2 regions of the Actinoplanes hulinensis genome follow, and region 2 is predicted to be linked to the other one. Evidence: riboswitches for the same ligand, from Rfam matches in the RefSeq annotation. Region 2 holds a riboswitch; the other holds the start of a gene.
What was found. A riboswitch is a leader RNA that binds a small molecule or an ion and turns the genes downstream of it on or off. The one in region 2 is predicted to bind cyclic di-AMP.

Region 1: it holds a riboswitch for cyclic di-AMP, as region 2 does, so the genes downstream of both, KZ829_RS14225 (C40 family peptidase) here and KZ829_RS13980 (C40 family peptidase) in region 2, are expected to answer to the same signal.

The regions. Positions count from the first base shown of each region.
Region 1 is NZ_JAHXZI010000007.1:3,315-10,480, forward strand. It holds gene KZ829_RS14210 (hypothetical protein) at 1-145, opposite strand, end outside; gene KZ829_RS14215 (aminoglycoside phosphotransferase family protein) at 463-1,329, shown strand; gene KZ829_RS14220 (CAP domain-containing protein) at 1,387-2,190, opposite strand; cyclic di-AMP (ydaO/yuaA leader) riboswitch at 2,887-3,061, shown strand; gene KZ829_RS14225 (C40 family peptidase) at 3,068-3,643, shown strand; gene KZ829_RS14230 (heavy-metal-associated domain-containing protein) at 3,695-3,901, opposite strand; gene KZ829_RS14235 (RNA polymerase sigma factor) at 3,998-5,233, opposite strand; gene KZ829_RS14240 (YciI family protein) at 5,230-5,610, opposite strand; gene KZ829_RS14245 (MFS transporter) at 5,703-6,944, opposite strand; gene KZ829_RS14250 (ROK family transcriptional regulator) at 6,991-7,166, shown strand, end outside.
Region 2 is NZ_JAHXZI010000006.1:346,980-354,145, forward strand. It holds gene KZ829_RS13970 (BlaI/MecI/CopY family transcriptional regulator) at 39-395, shown strand; gene KZ829_RS13975 (M56 family metallopeptidase) at 392-1,300, shown strand; cyclic di-AMP (ydaO/yuaA leader) riboswitch at 1,423-1,558, shown strand; gene KZ829_RS13980 (C40 family peptidase) at 1,576-2,562, shown strand; gene KZ829_RS13985 (MarR family winged helix-turn-helix transcriptional regulator) at 2,706-3,128, opposite strand; gene KZ829_RS13990 (epoxide hydrolase family protein) at 3,212-4,276, shown strand; gene KZ829_RS43950 (AAA family ATPase) at 4,402-5,700, shown strand; gene KZ829_RS14000 (hypothetical protein) at 5,697-6,047, shown strand; gene KZ829_RS14005 (tetratricopeptide repeat protein) at 6,044-7,066, shown strand.

The sequences.
Region 1 (7,166 bases), on a different contig from region 2:
TGAGGCCCGGGTGGCCGTAGCTCGGCTGGGCATAGGTGGGCCGACCGAAGTCCGGCTGCTCGTAGAGTGGCGCGGTGTGCTGCGGCGTCTCATACGGGTCGACGGGCGGTGGAAGCGGTTCACCGGGCGGCGGCGGGTAGGTCATCAACGCTCCAGGACTCGAACTGTCGCTGGATACTACCGACGGCCGAAGCCGCGGCCTCTCATGACCTGGGCGGATGTGGTTACCGGACGACGGCGATGGTCAGGACGCCGGGCGGTGGGCGCACATGTCGGCGGTGTCGAAGGTGGTGAGGCCGGCGTCCGGCGCGGCCGGCGGTCGCGGGCCTGTCGGGGAGCCTACGCTGAGGTGTTGTCGCCCAGTGATCGTCGACGGATGAGGGCCGGCGCTTGACGAGTGGAAGCGATTCGCCGGACCGCGGGGCGAGGTCGGTCGTGGAAGTGCCACAGTCGTTTCGGGACATGCCGCGCTGGTGGCACGGCGGTGCCGGCTGGTTGGACCGGCTGCCCGCGCTCGTTGCGGACTGGTGTGCCCGGTGGCGGCTGACCGTCACCGGTGCGCCGGTGCATGGGTCGAACGCGCTGGTCGTACCCGTTGCCCGGGGTGAAGATCTTTTTGTTCTTCGACTGACGCCTCCCGGTCCCGGCGTCGCCGGGCAGGTGGCCGCGCTGCGGTTCTGGGACGGCCGCGGAACCGTCCGGCTCGTCCAGGCCGACGTCGATGCCGGGGTGATGCTGCTGGAACGGCTGGACATCGAAGGCTCGCTGGCCCGGGCGCCGTCGCTGGAGGCGGTCGAGGTGCTGGGGCGGATGATGCGCCGGCTGGCGGTTCCGGCGCCGTCGCACGCACCGAGTACTGCGGGAGTGGTGGCTCGGCGCCTGACGGCGATGCCGGCTGAATGGCGGCGCTTGGGCCGTCCCTTCGACGAGGTCCTGCTCGATCGCGCGGTGGCGGCCGGCGCCCGGATGGCGCGTGCCGACTCCGGTCTGGCTGTCGACGGTGACCTGCACAGCGGGCAGGTGTTGCGCGGTGAACGAGAACCGTGGCTGATCGTCGATCCCGTGCTGCTGCGCGGTGACATCGCTTACGACCTGGCCCGTGTGCTGTGGACCCGGCTCGACGACATGCCCGGGCCGGACAGCATTCTTCAGCACTTCCACATCGCCGTGGGCGCTGCCGACCTCGATCTCGATCGCTGTCGCGACGGGGTTCTCTACCGGGCCGTGGATTACTGGCTCTGGGGGCTGGCAGCCGGGTTGACCGATGATCCTCGGCGCTGTCGGCGCCTCGTCCACGCCATCGACGGGCCGGGTGAAGGAGGGGGCTGAAGCGAGATGCCCCAGCCGCACAGGGCGGCTGGGGCATCAGGCGTCAGGCGTCAGGCGTCAGTAACCGAAGTCCTGGGTGTAGTACGGGGTGCCGTCGGCCTTGAAGACCACGCCGACACCGACCGTCTTGGACTTGCAGTTGACGATGTTGGTGCGGTGGCCGGTGCTGTTCATCCAGCCGTTGACCACCTCGGAGGCGGTGCGGTAGCCGTAGGCGATGTTCTCGGCCGACGGCTGGGCGTAGCCGGCCGCCTTGGCACGGTCGACGAAGCTGGATCCGCCGCTGCCGGTGTGCGAGAACGTGCCGGTCTGGGCCATCCAGGCGCTGTGGTCGCGGGCGGCCTTGGTGAGCTGCTCGTTGACCGTCAGGGCGGAGCAGCCGTTCTTGCCACGCTCCACGTTGATCAGGCGGTTGACCTCGTCCTGCAGGGCCTGCTCGGTCGACTTGGCCGGCGTGGTGTTGCCCGGGGCGGGTGTCGTCGGCGCGGGCTGGCTCGGGGCGGGCTGGCTCGGGGCGGGCTTCGTCGGGGCGGGCGTGGTGGGAGCCGGCCGCGACGGGCGCTGGCCCGGACCGGGGTTCCAGGAGCCGTACCGGCCCGAGTCGTAGTTCCCGGAGCCGTACCTGCCCGAGTCGTAGTTCCCGGAGCCGTACCGGCCGGAGTCGTAGTTTCCGGAGCCGTACCGACCGGAGTCGTAGTTGCCGGAGCCGTACCAGGAGCCGTACTGCCCGTAGTCGGGCTGCGTCGGGCCAGGCTTCGCCGGTGCAGCCTCGGCCGGGCTCGCGATCATCGTGGTTGCGCCGACGGCGGCGACCGGGGCGAGGAGGGCGGTCACAGCGAAGCGGCGAAGAAGCTGGCGCAAGAGCAGACCCTTTCGAAATGTGCAACCCGCTGTTTGCGGGCTCACCAGTCACTTCGACGGGGCGCCGGCCGCGACGATCACAGAATCGGTGTTTGCCGGTTTCCGAATGGTTGCCGCGATCGATCCGGGCACCGGCGGCGTTCGCGGTCATCTTGCGGATCGTGGACGCTTCCGGACGTACCGTATCGATCTTGAAAGACCTGGCCGCGGAGCCCACGGGCCCACCAGCGTTCGACATGCGCTCAGCCGGACCACGAGAGGACGCGGCCGCAACCGGCCGGAGGGATCTTGACGCGAGGACCAAGGAGTCGTGTGCGGTGAGCGCCCGGCCGGTGAAGCCCCGGCCCGCCGGTGACGGCGCTCGACCACCTGGCCGTGCCCGGCGAGCCGGTGAGTCGGCCCGCCCTCGACAGAACGGATGATCGGCGGCGGGGCGACGGAGACAGCGATCCGGATTTATCGTGATCAGTTTCACACAAGATCATCACCGAGGCGTCACCGTCCATGAACACAGCGTGTCGGAAAACTTCGCACCCGTCCTGCAACCGGGACGCCGTTCGCCGAATCGATCGGCGGCCGTGGATGCCGAGGCGGGTTGGCGGCCCCGGGACCTGGGATATCAAGGAGGGGCGGCGGGCACCTGCTCGCCGGTCGTGTCAGCACGGACCACGCCGAGCCCTGCCCCGGTCCGGCGACACGAGCCACTTGGCGAGCATGAGGCAATCGGGGGCAGGGACGGGGGAACCACATATCGATCCGCCACCGCCAGTGGCAGGTAACGGATCTTGGGGTGAAGCCGCCAGCGTGCGGCCGGGCATTCCTTCGCGCCCGAACCCGACAGCTAACCTCGCAGGCGTGCCGGAGGGATTCCTTCACCGTGCACGTACGTACTTCGAGCCGGCACTTCCGCACCCTGGGAACCGGCACCATCGCCCTGTCCGTGGGTCTCGGTCTTCTCGCTGGAGGGCTCGGCACACCGCACACCGCCTCCGCCGCCCCACAGGCGCCGAGCGTCGCCGCCGTCCGGACCAACGTGACGGTGAGCCGTACCGTCACCGTCGAGGCCGCGACCAGCACTCGGGTCGTGACCGCGGCGCAGCCGATCGGCGCCCGGGTCGTGACCGAGGCCGCCCGGCACAAGGGCAAGCCCTACGTGTTCGGCGCCGTCGGGCCGAACCGATTCGACTGCTCGGGCTTCACCCTCTACGTCTACAAGAAGACGGTGGGCAAGAAGCTGCCGCACAAGGCGAACCTGCAGCAGAAGTACGGCAAGGCGATCAGCAAGGCCAAGGCCCGCCCCGGTGACCTCATCATCATCCGCAGGGGCTCGTACGGCATCCACGCCGCCATCTACGCGGGCAACGGCAAGATGTGGTCGGCGCCGCGGACCGGCAAGCCGGTCAGCAAGCAGAGGATCTGGAGCTCGAACTACGTCGTCCGGCGCCTGGCCTGATGACAGCGCTGCCCGCACCCACCACAGGGTGCGGGCAGCTGGCGTGTATGACTACCTCGCCAGTTCGTACCCGGCCTCGTCGACGGCCGCGGCCACCGCGGTGTCCTCGACGGGCTGGTCGCTGGTGACGGTGACCGCGCCGGAGGTCAGGTCGACCTCGACGCCGGTGACGCCGGGAATCCTGCCGACCTCCTCGGTCACCGAGTTGACGCAGTGTGAGCAGGTCATACCGGTCACGGTGTAGGTCCTGACAGCCATCACGGTCTCCTTGTCGTTAGCGGACGCCGACCAACCACACTACCCCTACCCCCCTAGGGTATTCAGGCCTGGGGAGACGGCCCGGCGCGTCGTGGGTCAGAGCTGGTCGCGGCGGCGGATGAGGTACGCCCGTTCGGCCGCGTTGTCGGTGCGGGCTACGGCCCGGTCGTAGGCGGCCGCCGCGGCACCGTCGCCGAGACGTCGCAGCAGGTCGGCACGGGCGGCGTGGAAGGCGTGATAGCCGTCGAGGACGTCGGCGAGCCGGTCGACCTCGGCGAGCCCGGCGGCCGGGCCGTCGACCTCGGCGACCGCGACCGCCCGGTTCAGCCGCACGATCGGTGACGGGTCGAGCCGCACCATCCGGTCGTACAGGGCGACGATCGTCGGCCAGGGGGTCTCCCGGGCCGACCGGGCCTCGGTGTGGACGGCGTTGATCGCGGCCAGGATCTGGTAGCGCCCGGCCGGTGGGCCGCCGGCCGCCGCCGCCGCGATCCGCTCCCGGACCAGCGCGGCGCCCTCGGCGATGAGGTCACGGTCCCAAAGCTTGCGGTCCTGCTCGGCGAGGATCACCAGTTCCCCGCTGTCGGACACGCGAGCCCGCCGCCGGGCGTCGGTGAACAGCATCAGGGCGAGCAGCCCGGCCACCTCGCCGTCGCCGGGCAGCAGGTCGCGCAGCAGGCGGCCGAGGCGGATCGCCTCGTCGGTGAGGTCGGCGCGGACCGGGTCGTCGCCCTCGCCGGCGAGATAGCCCTCGTTGAAGATGAGGTAGACGACCGCGAGCACGCCGGCGAGCCGCTCGCGGATGTCGCCGGCCGACGGCACCCGGTAGGGAATGCCGGCCGCCCGGATCTTCGTCTTGGCACGGGTGATGCGCTGCGCCATCGCGGTCTCCCGGACCAGGAAGGCGCGGGCGATCTCGGCGACGGTGAGGCCGCCGAGCAGGCGCAGGGTGAGCGCCACCCGGGCGTCCATGGCGAGCGCCGGGTGACAGCAGGTGAAGACGAGCCGGAGCCGGTCGTCCTCGACGGGGCCGGTGGGTTCGGGTGCGCTGTCGTCGTACACGATGAGGGCCGCCTGGTGTTTGGCGTCGCGCTGGGCCTCGCGCCGCAGCCAGTCGATCGCCTTGCGGGATGCCGTGGTGGCGAGCCACCCGCCGGGATTCGGCGGTACGCCTTCGCGCGGCCACCGCTGTGCGGCGGCCGCGAACGCCTCGGCCGTCGCCTCCTCGGCGATGTCGAGATCACCGAAACGGCGGGCGAGGCCGGCGACCAGCCGCGCCCACTCCTGACGGTGGGCGCGGGTGATCGCCTGCTCGGTGGCGCCAGCGCTCATTGCTTCCCGAGGTAGCCGGCACGGTCGGCTCCGGGGCCGCGGAACCGGTGCACCTCCTGGGGCCAGTCGAGCGCCGTCGCGAGCCGGCCGGCCCAGTAGCGCGCCGTCGCGTCGTCGGGCACCTCCACCGCGGCGAACCCGCCGAGGTGCTCCTTGGTCTCGACGAACGGGCCGTCGGTGAAGACGGCTTCCCCGTCGACGGTCTCGACGCTGCACAGCGTGGTGGACCGGTCGAGGCCGCCGTTGCTGAAGATCAGCACGCCCTCGGCCAGCATCTCGTCGATCACGGGGCGGACCGCCTCGGACTTCGCGCGGATCTGCTCCTCGGTGTGGTGGGGCACCCACTCGTCGTTGAAGGTGATCAGGTATTCCGGCATGGTCGTCTCCCTCTGATACCGGTCCGGCGGACGCCGCACACCGATTCCACGAACGGCCGCCCCTTGATACGACACCATCGGAACAGAATCTTTCAGACGGCCCGCCGGCGGTCGAGCGTGAACCCGGCAGCGGCCAGGGCGAGGCCGGCCAGGCCGAGGGCGACGCCGGCCCAGGCGGGGGCGCGGTAGCCGAGACCGGCGGCGATGACCGCTCCGCCGAGAGCCGCACCGAGACTGTTGGCGATGTTCATGGCGGACTGGTTGACCGCCGCGCCCATCAACTGTGCCCCCGGTGCGACCGTGATCAGGCGGGACTGCAGGGCGGGGCCGAGGAAGAGGCTGGTCGCGCCGATCAGGAAGGCGCCGGTGAACAGGCCGGCCGTGGTGCCGGCGGTCAGGGCGAAGAGCACCGCGGTGGCGATCATCGCGGTGAAGCCGAGGAGGGTGGCGCGGTGCAGGTCGCGGTCGGCGTACCAGCCGCCGAGCGCGTTGCCGACGGTCATGCCGAGGCCCATGGCGACCAGCACCCACGGCACGGTGCCGGCGGACAGGCCGGTGACCTCGGTGGTGACCGGGGCGATGTAACTGTTGACGGCGAAGAAGCCGGCGAAGCCGATGGCGGCGGTGGCGGCGGTCAACCAGACCAGCGGGTGGCGCAGCGAGCGCAGCTCGGCGGCGGGGGAACCGTCGGCGGCGGGCGCGTCCGGCACGGTGGCGGCCACGGCCACCAGTGCGAGGGCGAAGACACCGGCGATGACCAGGTAGGCGATCCGCCAGCCGGACTGCTGGCCGAGCCAGGTGACGGCCGGCACGCCGACGACGTTGGCGATGGTCAGCCCGCTGAGCACGACGGCGAAGCCACGGCCCTCGTTCCCGGGGCCCATCAGTTTGGCCGCGAGCAGACCGGCTGCGCCGAAGTAGGCGCCGTGCGGCAGCCCGGCCACGAACCGGGCGACCAGGACGAGGGTGAATCCGGGGGCGAGCGCGGACGCGACGGTGCCGGCCACGAAGAGCACGAGCAGGGCGAGGACCAGCCGCCGGCGCGGCACCCGGGCGGTCGCGGCGGCGATCAGGGGCGCGCCGACGACGACCCCGAGGGCGTACGCGGTGACCATCCAGCCGGCGTGCGCGACGGCGTCGGACGGTGATCGGGTGTATTCGGCGCCGAGCAGGTCCTGGGCGATCTGGGGCAGCAGGCCGGCGGGGACGAACTCGGTGAGGCCGATGGCGACGGCGCCGAAGGCGAGGGCGAGCAGGGCTGGCCAGCGGCGGTCGGCGCCGGGGTGGGGAGCCACAGCGTCGAGTTCTGCAACGCTGTTGCGTTTGTCGGTCATGGCCCGGACTTTAGCAACGCTGTTGCGTTAGTTGTAGTGTGAGCCCGTGCACCTCGCCTTCCTCCGCGACTACCACGAGGCCCTGGTCCTCACGCTGGCCCGCACCCGGCCGACCATCGAGCGCGGCACGGTCGCCGAGGTCACCGGCCTGACCCCGCAGGCCGTCTCCAAGGTCATCGCCCGGCTGCTGGAGGAGGGCCTGATCGCACCGGCCGGGGTCCG
Region 2 (7,166 bases):
CGACTCGTAGTACGACGTCGTGCAGTAGACTGCCTCACATGGCGAGGAACGACCTCGAGCGCGAGGTCATGGCGAAACTGTGGGACGCACGCGAGCCGCTCACCGTGCGGCAGGTGCACGATCTGCTCAGCCGTGACCGCGACCTGGCGTACACGACGGTGATGACCGTCCTCGACCGGCTCGCCAAGAAGGGCCTGGTCGTTCAGCAGCGAGCGGATCGTGCCTACCGTTACGCCCCGGCGCAGACCCGCGAGGAGATGACCGCCGGTGTGATGCTGGACGCGCTGAGTGCCACGCCGGACCGGGATGCCGCGCTCGCCTACTTCGTCGGCCAGCTGCCGCCGGAAGCGCTGAGGGCGGCCATCGAGAAGGCCGGCCGTAACATCGAGCGGTGACCGCCCTCCTGCTCGGCGCCCTCGGGCTGACACTGTCGCTTGCCGTGCCGAGGCTGTTGGCCAACGCCCGCTGGCCGGACCGCGCCCCGGTGGCCGGGGTGCTGCTCTGGCAGGCGCTGACCCTGACCGCCGTGCTCTGCGCGCTCGGGGTCGTGCTCGCCGCCCCGGAAGAGGTGGTCCGTGCGGCCGGCGCGCGGCACCCGGAGACCGTCGCGGCGCTGCTGTTCTCCCTGGCGGTGGCCGCGACCATCGTGACCCGGCTGGTGGTCTCGCTCGTCAAGGTGACCTCCCGGGCCCGTGCCCGGCGCGACCGGCACCGCATGCTCGTCGACCTCCTCGATCGGGTGGAACGTCATGACGGCCTGAGCGGGGGAGAGGTGCGGGTGCTGGAGGCGCCCCTGCCGCTGGCCTACTGCGTGCCGGGCCGGAACCCACGGGTGGTGCTCAGCGACGGCGTGCTCGACGTGCTCGACCGGGAGCAGGTCGACGCCGTCCTCGCCCACGAGCGTGCCCACCTGCGGCACAAGCACGAGCTGGTGATGGAGTCGTTCACGGCCTTCTACCAGGCCGTGCCCGGGCCGTTGCGGTCGAAGGCGCCGCTGGACGCCGTACACCTGCTGTTGGAGATGGTGGCCGACGATGCCGCGAGGCGCCGCACCGGGCACGCGCCGCTGCGGGCCGCGCTGGCTCGTCTCGCCGACGCCGTCCCCTTGGCGGAGGAGGTGACCGCCGACCCGGAGGGTGAATCACGGCGACGGCGCCTGGCGCGGCTGGATCGTCCGGGCCGTAGCTCGACGGCACTCGCGGTGGCCGGGACGGCAGCGGCCGCGGGTCTGTTGGTGCTACCCACGGTGATCGTCGTCGTGCCGTGGCTGGCGCGTGCCCTGAATACCTGGCCATTCTAGTAACCCTCCGTATTGCCGGCTGTTCGTACAGTTCGGCGGGCTGTGCGACCTTCATTTGCCGGCATGATCCGAGTACGGTGGTCCCCGGTTCGGCAGCCCCCCATCGTCCATCCGGCCGATCTGGCGAACCACCGCCCAATCGCGACACGCGAACCGGGGACCCAGGTCAGTGGGGTGAAGCCGTGGCACCACGCGCGGCCGGGCATGCTTCCCGCCCGAACCCGTCAGCTAACCCGGTCGGCGGCTGAGTGGGAAGAAAGGACGACGCACACAACGTGAAACGCAATGGCGCGCGTCGCGCCGGCCTGCTGCGCATCCTGGTTTGCGCGCTCGCCGCGGCCGGCCTGGTGATCACGGGTCCGGTGGCGGCCCATGCCACTCCCTCGCCGTCCACCGTCGAGGGTCAGATCGACGAGGAGTGGAACAAACTCGAGCCCGTCATCGAGGAGTACAACGCCAACCACACGAAGCTGACCAAGCTGCGGAAGCAGCAGAAGCAGCTGGCAAAGACGCTGACGCCGCTTCAGCTTCAGGTGGATGTCGCGATGGCGCAGGTGCGAGGTCTGGCGGTCGACGCCTACATGCAGGGCCCGCCGGGAAACCTCAACGCTCTGCTGAGTGGTGACCCGGACGGTCTGGTGGAGAAGCTCACGCTGCTCGACCAGCTTGCCCACAACCAGGAGGCCTCGATCTCCAACGTCGCGAAGCTCCGCGACAAGTACGCCGCCGACAAGGCCACGGTCGACCAGCTCGAGTCCGAGATCTCCGCCCGCGACACGGACCTCGCGACGAAGAAGACGGCGATCGAGAAGGAGATCACGAAGCTCCAGAAGCTCCGGATCCAGGCGTACGGCGACGCGAACATCGACGACGGTCCTCTGCGCACCGGCCCGTGCCCGGTCACGTACACCAACGACAAGGGTGGCCGTGCCGCCCAGAAGGCGTGCGACCTGATCGGCAAGCCCTATGTCTTCGGCTCCGAGGGACCGAACAGTTACGACTGCTCGGGCCTGACGAAGGAGGCGTGGGCCGCGGTCGGTGTGCATCTCGAGCACTACACGAAGGACCAGTGGGGCTCGGGCACACCGGTGAGCCGGAGCGAGTTGAAGCCGGGTGACCTGGTCTTCTACTACTCCGACGTGCACCACGTCGCCATCTACATCGGTGGTGGCCAGGTGGTGCACGCCCCGCACACGGGAGACCACGTGCGGATGGCGACCATCGATCGGGGGCCCATCGCCGGCTATCGCCGACCGGGCTAGAAAACCCTCCGGGAAAGACCGCCGTCGTTTCGCGCCGGCGGTCTTTCTTTTGATTTCGTACGCCTTCGTGAGCCGCCGTGGGAGACCCGCGAGCTCCCCGGCCCGTCGCGGCCGTGCCGCGCCCGCCGGGGGTGAGTGGCCCGTCACCCGCCCGATTGATGGTGCTCCAACAGCCGCTGCAGCAGCCCGGTCAGTTGCTCGCGCTCCGGGCCGGACAGGGGTGCCAGCAGCTCGTCCTGGACCGCGTGTGCCCGCTCCGACAACTCCTCGGCCCGCTCCCGCCCCCGCTCGGTGAGCCCGACGATGTTGCGCCGCCGGTCCGCCGGGTCGGGTGACCGCTGCACATGGCCCGCCGACTCCAGCTCGTTGAGCGCCCCGACCAGATCGCTCAGATAGATCCCGGTGCGCCGGCCGAGCGCCGCCTGACTGGCCGGACCCTCGGTGGCCAGGGAGCGCAGCAGCCGGTAGTGGTAGCCCCGCGCCCCCACCGCCCCGAACCTCTCGACGATGATCCGGTGACCCTGCGCCGAGACCTGACTCAGCACCCAGCTTGGCAGCTCTTCCACGTCGCGATTTTAACATTGGGCTCTCTAACGTTGACGAATCTAACGTTGGACTTCTGAACGTTCGCTAGTCTAACGTTAGTCGCATGAACGAATCCAGTGTCCGGGTCCCGCAATCCGAACTCGACGATCTGACCGCCCGGCTCGGCCACACCCGGTGGCCCGACGCCGCTCCCGGCGACTACGGCATCCGGCTCGATCGGGTCCGGGCACTCGCCGACCGCTGGCTCGGGTTCGACTGGCGGGCGCACGAGGCCGAACTCAACGCCATTCCGCAGCAGGCCGTCGAGATCGGTGGCGACCGGATCCACCTCTTCCACGTCCGTTCCGCCGACCCCGGTGCCCTGCCTCTGCTGCTCACCCACGGCTGGCCGGGCTCCACCGTCGAGTTCCTCGACGTCATCGGCCCGCTCAGCGAGCACTTCCACGTCGTCGTCCCGGCCATCCCCGGTTTCGGGCTCTCCGGGCCCACCACCCGGCCCTGGGGACTGCGCCGGGTGGCCGAGGCCTGGGCCGAGCTGATGTCCCGCCTCGGCTACCGGCGCTACGGCGCCCAGGGCGGTGACTGGGGCTCCGGCATCTCCCGGTCGCTCGCCGCGGTCGCCCCCGACCGGGTCGTCGGCGTCCATGTCAACTACCTGCCGACCCCCGGCCCGGCGGAGGGCCTCGGCCCCGAGGATCAGGAGCGGCTCGCCAGGACGATGCGGCTGGCCGCCAACCGGCACCCGCACCAGATCCTGTTCGCCGCGACTCCGCAGACCCCGGCGTACGCGTTGAACGACTCCCCGGCCGGGCTGCTCGCCTTCCTGGGTGAGAAGTTCGACACCTGGGCCGACCCGGCCACGCCCGTCCCCGACGACCGCATCGTGGCGGATGTCGCCCATCACTGGCTGTTCCGCACCGCGGGTTCGGCGGCCCGCATCGTCAAGGAGACCGGCCTGGACGGCCCGCAGGCGCCCTGCCCGGTGCCGCTGGGTGTGGCCGTCCTGCCCGGCGACATCACGCAGTCCGTGCGCCCGCTCGCCGAGCAGCGCCACGACATCCGCCACTGGACGGAGTTCCCGCGCGGCGGCCACTTCGCCGCACTGGAGGTCCCCGACCTTTTCACCGCCGACGTGACCACCTTCTTCCGCACCCTGACCGGCCGATGACCCCGGCACGAGCGCCGGGAGCGGCCGGGGAGGAGCGGTGGGTGCGGGAGACAGATCGGCGCCGGGGGAGCCGTCGGGGTCCGTCCGTGGTCGGTGGGCGGCGTGGCGGGGGCATAATCGCCCGCATGAGCGATGCCTTGATCAACAGCCTGGCGGCCGCCGTCGAAGCACGGCCCGACGACCTGACGCTGCGGCTGCACCTGGCCGAGATGCTGGTGGCCGCCGGCCGGGGGCCGGAGGCGATCGGGCATGCCGCTCAGATCCTGGCCCGCGAACCCGGCAATACCGGAGCGCAGCAGGTCATGGCCCGGGCGCTGGGCGGGACAGCGCCGCCCGTGCCCCCGGTCGGTGAAGAGCAGGCACCGCCGACCGCGACGGTCGCGCCCGAGGCGGGGGCACAGTCGCCGGAGGCGGCGCCGGAGAGACCCGCGACGGGTGGGTCCGGGATCGACTGGACGGCCATGGAGGAGCAGTTCGGGGACGTGGTGCCGCCGCGGTTCGCGCGGGCCGACGGCGAACCCGATCCGGTGCGCGGGCACGCCGACCGAGCCTTCGACGTGGAGCGCTCCGCCGTCACGCTCGCCGACGTCGGTGGCATGGCCGAGGTGAAGAAGCGGCTGGAGGTGTCGTTCCTCGGGCCGCTGCGGAACCCCAAGCTGCGCAGCCTGTTCGGCAAGAGCCTGCGCGGCGGGCTGCTGCTCTACGGCCCGCCTGGGTGTGGCAAGACGTTCCTGGCGCGGGCGGTCGCCGGGGAGATGGGGGCGGCGTTCATCTCGCTGTCGATCACCGACGTGCTGAACATGTGGATCGGCAGCTCCGAGCGCAACCTGCACGACCTGTTCGAGTCGGCTCGCGGGCACTCGCCGTGCGTGCTGTTCCTCGACGAGATCGACGCCCTCGGGCACAAGCGCAGCCAGTTGCAGTCGTCCATGCGAACTGTGGTGAACCAGCTGCTCACCGAACTGGACGGCGTCGACGGCGGCAACGACGGGGTGTTCGTGCTGGCCGCCACGAACGCGCCGTGGGACGTCGACGCGGCCCTGCGCCGCCCCGGCCGCCTCGACCGCACCGTGCTGGTTCTCCCACCGGACCGGCCCGCGCGCGAGGCGATCCTGGAATACCACCTGCGGGATCGTCCGGTCGTCGGGATCGATCTGGCCGCCGTCGCCGCCGCGACCGAGCACTACTCCGGCGCCGACCTGGCCCACCTCTGCGAGACCGCCGCCGAGTACGCGATGCGCGACTCGATCGCCACCGGCGAGGTCCGCATGATCAGCCAGGCCGACATGCTGGGCGCGGCGCGCGAGGTCCGGCCGTCGACGGACGCCTGGTTCGCCACCGCCCGCAACGTGGCGATGTTCGCCAACGAGAGCGGCGAATACGACGATCTGGCCGCCTACCTCAAGAAGCGCAAGCTCCGATGATCCGCTCCCTCGTCGCGGCGGCCGTCCTCTCCGTCGCTCGCGTCCTGCTCGCCGGCTGTCACCTGCTGCGGGCGGGCTTCCCGGCCGCGGCCCGATTCCTGCGCGCGACCCGCTTCGGGTTCGCGGCGCGGATCCTGGGCGCGGCGCGCCTGGTGTTCGCGGCGCGCGTGCTGGGCGCGGCCCGCCGTCTGCTCGCTGTCCGGTTCCCGCGCGTGGCCCGTCTTCGGCCCGCCGTCCGATTCCCGCGCGCGGTCCGCCTACTGCTGGCCGCACGCCTTCTGCACGTGGCCCGTTCCCTGGTCGTGGCCCACCCACGTGTCGCGACCGGCGACGGCGGCGGCCGGTGAGTGCCGCGGCGCGGGCACGGGCGCTTGCCGACGTCGGGCGTCTCGAGCAGGCCGAGTCGGCCGTTCGTGCGGGACTGGGCGAGACGCCCGCCGACCCGGAGTTGCTCGGACTGCTCGCCGGCCTGCTGCGGCTGCAAGGCCGTTACCCGGACGCTCTGGTGTCGGCCGAGGCCGCGGTCGCGGTGGCTCCGGAGATGGCCGCCGTGCACATCGAGCACGCCGAGTGCCTGCTGCTGCTCTCGCGGCCGGACGACGCGCTGGCCGCCGCCCGCGAGTCGGCCCGGCTCCGCCCGGACGCCCCGGAGCCGCACCGCTCGGTGGCCCGTTGCCTCATGCTGCGCCGCGACTTCGACGGCGCCCGCGAGGCGGCCGGGCGTGCCGTCGGGATCGCGCCGCAGTCCGTACCGGATCTGATGACCCTGGCGGAAGCGGAACGCCATGCCGGCCACCGCGACGCCGCCCGCGCGGCAGCGGCCCGGGCACTGGCAGAGGATCCGGACGACGCCGACGGCCGCTGGATGATGGCCCTGCTCGACGCGGAACGGATGCGTGTCCGCGACGCCATGCGGGGGCTCCGGCGGCTCGCCGCCGACCGGCCCGACCGGTACGGCGCGCCCGCCCTCACCTGGCCCATCCGCGGTCTGCTCGCAGGTCTGCGCCGCGGCCTGGCCGCCGGGATCCCGCTCACCGCCGTCCTGGCCGTGATCGGCCACTGGTGGGCGCCGGCGGAACTGCTGGCCCGCGGCGCCGCCGCCGTCATGGTGTTCGTGACGGTCGGCCTGGCCGGCCGCGTGCTGATCCCGGCCGGCCGCCTCCCGTGGATCTGCGTGGGCCTGCTTCCGGCCCGCATGCGCCGCGCCGTCGTGGTCGGCCTGATCAGCGCGGTCGCTCTCATGCCGATTCTCATCCGGTACGCGGTGAGCGCTACGTGGCCGGCACTGGCCTGCGCGTTCGCGGTGCTGATCGTGCTGCTCACCGCGGGAGCGGTCGAGCGAACGGACGGTGATCTTCCCGATTAGAACTTGCCCAAGCGGCAAGATCGTCGGATGCTATGCCCCTTGATCGACGGGGGAGCGTCATGGCGATTTCACATTCCAGTGACCCGGCGGATACCTCCGA